2 regions of the Thermobacillus sp. genome follow, and region 2 is predicted to be linked to the other one. Evidence: riboswitches for the same ligand, from Rfam matches in the RefSeq annotation. Region 2 holds a riboswitch; the other holds the start of a gene.
What was found. Region 2 has a riboswitch for thiamine pyrophosphate ahead of C6W55_RS13160 (ABC transporter substrate-binding protein). Riboswitches for the same ligand answer to the same signal wherever they lie in the genome.

Region 1: linked by a shared signal. The riboswitch ahead of thiC (phosphomethylpyrimidine synthase ThiC) and the one ahead of C6W55_RS13160 (ABC transporter substrate-binding protein) in region 2 are both predicted to bind thiamine pyrophosphate.

The regions. Positions count from the first base shown of each region.
Region 1 covers NZ_QEWA01000038.1:63,365-65,759, reverse strand. Annotated here, with positions in the region: gene thiC (phosphomethylpyrimidine synthase ThiC) at 1-1,118, opposite strand, end outside; TPP riboswitch at 1,515-1,621, opposite strand; gene C6W55_RS10110 (glycosyltransferase family 4 protein) at 2,054-2,395, opposite strand, start outside.
Region 2 covers NZ_QEWA01000044.1:42,546-44,940, forward strand. Annotated here, with positions in the region: gene C6W55_RS13155 (thiamine-binding protein) at 1-50, opposite strand, end outside; gene C6W55_RS13160 (ABC transporter substrate-binding protein) at 99-1,163, opposite strand; TPP riboswitch at 1,290-1,399, opposite strand; gene C6W55_RS13165 (glycosyltransferase family 2 protein) at 1,461-2,395, opposite strand, start outside.

The sequences.
Region 1 (2,395 bases), on a different contig from region 2:
CCCAGCGTCTCGAGTTCGGCGAACTGCGCCTCGTCGTTCGCGTCGGCGATCGAACCGGGACGGAGTCCGTCGCCGAGGGAGACGGTGATGTCGTAGGCGCGCAAGATTTCACAGATTTCGCGGAACCGGGTGTACAGGAAGTTCTCCTCGTGATGCGCGAGACACCAGGACGCCATGATCGAGCCGCCGCGCGAGACGATGCCCGTCACCCGTTTCGCCGTAAGCGGGATGTACCGGAGCAGCACGCCCGCGTGGATCGTCATGTAGTCCACGCCCTGCTCCGCCTGCTCGATCAGCGTGTCGCGGTAGATCTCCCACGTCAGATCGGCGGGATTGCCGCCCGCTTTCTCGAGCGCCTGATAGATCGGCACGGTGCCGACGGGAACGGGCGAGTTGCGGATGATCCATTCACGGGTCGCATGGATGTTGCGTCCGGTGGACAGGTCCATGATCGTGTCGGCGCCCCAGCGGGTGGCCCAGACCATTTTCTCGACTTCTTCTTCAATCGAGGACGCGACGGCGGAGTTGCCGATGTTCGCGTTGATCTTGACATGGAATTTCCGGCCGATGATCATCGGCTCGCTCTCGGGGTGGTTGATGTTCGCCGGGATGACCGCGCGGCCGGCCGCCACTTCGGCGCGGACGACCTCCGGATCCATCCCTTCGCGGATCGCGACGAATTCCATCTCCGGCGTGATGATGCCTTTTCTGGCGTAATGCATCTGGGTGACGGCGCGGCCGGGTTTCGCGCGCAGCGGCCGCCTCGGCGGGCCGGGGAACCGTTCGATGCCCGCCCGCTCCGCCTGTTCCGGCGTGCGCCAGCCGTTGTCTTCCGGCCGTTCGGCGCGGCCTTCGTACGCTTCGGTGTCGCCGCGCTCGGCGATCCAGGTGCCGCGCAGCGGATTCAGGCCCCGGCGGATGTCGATGCCGGCCTCCGGGTCGGTGTACGGTCCGCTGGTGTCGTACAGCAGGACCGGATCATTCGGCGTCTCGCCCTGCGGTGTCCGGCTCGGGGCGAGCGCGACTTCCCGCATCGGCACGCGCAGATCGGGGCGGCTGCCGGTGAGATACACTTTGCGGCTTCCGGGAATCGGGGATGTGGAGAGGTGAATGGACATGAAAAAAGACCTCCCGTTTGGATGATGTGAATCCAATAGGAGGCCAGCGCCGGCGGCTCCGGATCATGACATTCGGCGGTGTGATGCATGCGGCAAGACAAACCTGCCTGACGAGTGCTGCTGCCTCGCGGCCTTCATGCGCGGTGCAGCGATCGCCGCAAAACGATCTCCGCGCATGGAGTCACTCCGGTTGCAGCATATCGCCGCCGTCAGCATGCTTCCACAATGCACCTGCACACAGTATGCCAAGGCCTATCCCGCCCGCAAGATCCCGCATATGCAAAAAGCCGCTTCACGGGGAAGCGGCTCATTCGCATACGACGGGCACGGCGGGCACACGACGGACATACGGCGGTCCGTTGGCACGCCGGGTGCACGCTGCATCGTATTCCGAATTCCGAAGCCTTCCCACTTTCCTACGCTGGCATTACCCAGATCAGGTTCAAAGGGACCAAGGCGGATTCGCCTTATCTCAGCCCGCAAGGGCGCCCCTAGTGGATTCGCCTTTGACTATACAGGAGTTTCCTGCAACTGTCAACCGGAGTTGTGAATTCATTTGAGCACCGCCCGCAGACGCTGTAACGTGCCATCCACGTTACAACTTCTCACCGCACCACCTCTCAGACGCTGTAACGTGTTATCCACGTTACAGCCGCTCACGGCACCGCCGCACAGACGCTGTAACGTGCCATCCACGTTACAGCCGCTCACCGCACCACCTCTCAGACGCTGTAACGTGCCATCCACGTTACAGCCGCTCACGGCATCACCGCACAGACGCTGTAACGTGCCATCCACGTTACAGCCGCTCACGGCACCGCCGCACATGCGCTGTAACGTGTTATCCACGTTACAACCGCTCACGGCACCGCCGCACATGCGCTGTAACGTGCCATCCACGTTACAGCCGCTCACGTCACCCCCCCCGGCGCCGCCTATCCGCGCTCGTACAGCTCCATCCAAACTTCGGCGGTGCGCTGCCACGTGAACTTTTCCTCGACGCGCTTCCGGCCGGCCGCGCCCATTCGGCTGCGCAACTCCGGATCGCGGATGAGCGCGCCGATCCGGTCCAGCAGTTCCGCCTCCATGTTCGCAGGGTTCACAAGATACCCCGTCTCGCCGTCTTCGACCACCTCGACGATGCCGCCCACCCGGGAGGCGACGACCGGCAGCCCGCTCGCCATCGCCTCGACGTTGACAAGGCCGAACGCCTCGCCCGGCTTCGACGGCACGACCGCGATATCGGCGGCGAGGAACCAGTCGGGCACTTTCGTGTA
Region 2 (2,395 bases):
CCGCCGGGTGTGTGGGGCAGAATCTGAATGCTCAACAGTGCGTCGGCCATGCCGGATTCCCCGCTTTCTTCCTTTGTGCTTCGAACGCCCTCACCGACTTACTCCGGCAGGAACTCGTTCGTGAATGCCGCTTCCGGATCGAACTCGCCTTCCATCACGCCGTGCTCGGCCATCCATTCGGCGTAGTTTTTCCATACTTCCAGCTTCTGCTCGCCCCAGCGCGGCGCATCGTCCTGATACTTCGCGCTGAGCCATTTCTGGCTCGCCTTGACGAGCTCCGCGTTCAGGTCGGGCTCGGCGGCGATCAGAATGTCGGCCGCTTCCTCGGGACTTTCGATCGCGAACTTGTACCCCGCGGCCGCGCCGGCGACGAACGCCTTCACCAGATCCGGCTTCTCCTCGATCAGCTTCTCGCTCGTTGCAAGCACCGGCGTATAATAGTCGAGCTTTTCGCTGTAATCGGTCAGGTAGATCATGTTCAGTTCCTCGCCGCGGAGCTCCGCCTCGATGCCGGTCCAGCCGTAGAAAATCCAGAAGAAATCGACGTCCCGCTTCACCGCGGTGAAGAAATCGGTGTCGCCGACGTTCACGAACACGACTTTGCTTACGTCGCCGCCGTCTTCCTGCATGATCGAGTCGATGACCGCTTCCTCAACGGGCGAACCCCAGCCGCCGTATTTCTTGCCTTCGAAATCTTTCGGCGTCTTGATGTTCTTCTCCGCCGGCGAAGCGAAGCCGGACGTGTTGTGCTGGATGACGGCCGCGATCGACACGATCGGCACGCCGTTCGTCCGCGCGAGGGTGACCGCTTCCTGGTAGCTGACACCGAATTCGACTTCGCCGGAGGCGACCATCTGATCGGCGCCCGCTTCGCCGGGCTGGATGATCTCGACATCAAGTCCCTGCTCGGCGAAAAATCCCTTGTCCCGCGCGACATACAGCCCCGTATGGTTCGTGTTCGGCGACCAGTCGAGCACGACCCGCACCTTCTGGAGCGGCTTGTCCGATCCGTCCGCGGCTCCGCCCGCATTGGCGGCATTACCGCCGTTTTCGGTGTTTCCGCCGTTTCCTCCGTCATTGCCGCTTCCCCCGCCGCAGCCGGCCAGAACAAGCAGCAGCGCGAGTGCGAGCAGACCCCAGCTTTTTCTTCTTTTCCTTCGCATTCCGGTCCTCTCCCGTCCTTGCATCTGTTGTCGCGACAACAGACGACAGGCGCCCCCCTGACCGGAAGGCGCCTTCGATTCGGTGCGCATGAGCGTTGCGGCTCGGCATGCGGTCTGACGCATGCGGCGCGCTGCTTGACGTTTCCCTACGCTGGCATTATCCAGATCAGGTTACAGGGTCGGTATCGCGTCCGGATACCCTCTCAGCCGGCTGTCCCAGCTCCCCGGGGCTTCTGTTCGGTTGTCGTCACGCTCATTATAGCAGACGGGCGCGAATGCGCAAGTGCGGGCGGAGTATCAGGCGCCTTCCCGCAGCTTTTCCTCCAGAATGCGCCGGTTGGCCTTCAGCCCTTCATCGTCCGGCAGCCACCCGAGCGCGGCTTCGTTGTGTCTTGCCGCATCCGCCCAGCGGCCGAGCTGCCCGTAGCAGATGGTGAGCCGCGCATGCGGCAGCCACGTGCGGCAGGCGTTGTTGACGACGCCGAGCCAGCCTTCGGCGAGCGGCGCGTCCAGCGCCCGCTCGTACCAATAGGCGGCCGTCCGCCAGTCCCCCGCTTCCTCGAACCATCCGCCGAGCGCGCAGCACACTTCCGCGTGGGGCGCGTCGAACAGGAACGAGCGGAGCAGCGCGTCGATCCGGCCGGCCGGATCGCCCAGACGCCGGCAGCAGTCGGACAGCCTGAGCGCGGCCGTCACCTTGTCTTCCCGGTAGCCGGCCGGCTCAGCCAGGTACGCCCGATAGGCTTCCGCCGCCTCCCCGAAACGTCCGGCGTCCGCCAGCTCGTTCGCGTAATAATAGAGATCGCGCCCCTTGAGACCGCCGGTTTCGGCCGCGATCCGCTCGTAGATGCGCAGATTCCGGTCCGAATGGTCCCGGGTGGTGCGATAATGCGCGATGCCGATATCGACAGCGATGGCATGGGCGCCTGAGATGTCCAGATACTCGTGCACCCGTCCGTGCCAGCGATAGCCCCGGCCCCGCCGGACGAGCCGGCAGCGGCGCGTCGCGACCGTCGGCCTTCCCGCCGCGTCGAACGCCAGCCAGTACGGCATGAGCACGGCGTTGGCGTGATCCGGAATCTGCGCCTTGAACGCCGCGAATTTTTCCCGCTCCCCGTCGGGCAGCACGTCGTCCGCATCCATCCACATGATGAACTCGCATGACGCCTGGTCGAACGCGAAGTTGCGCGCCGCCGCGAAATCGTCCACCCACTCGAAATCGCAGACGCGCG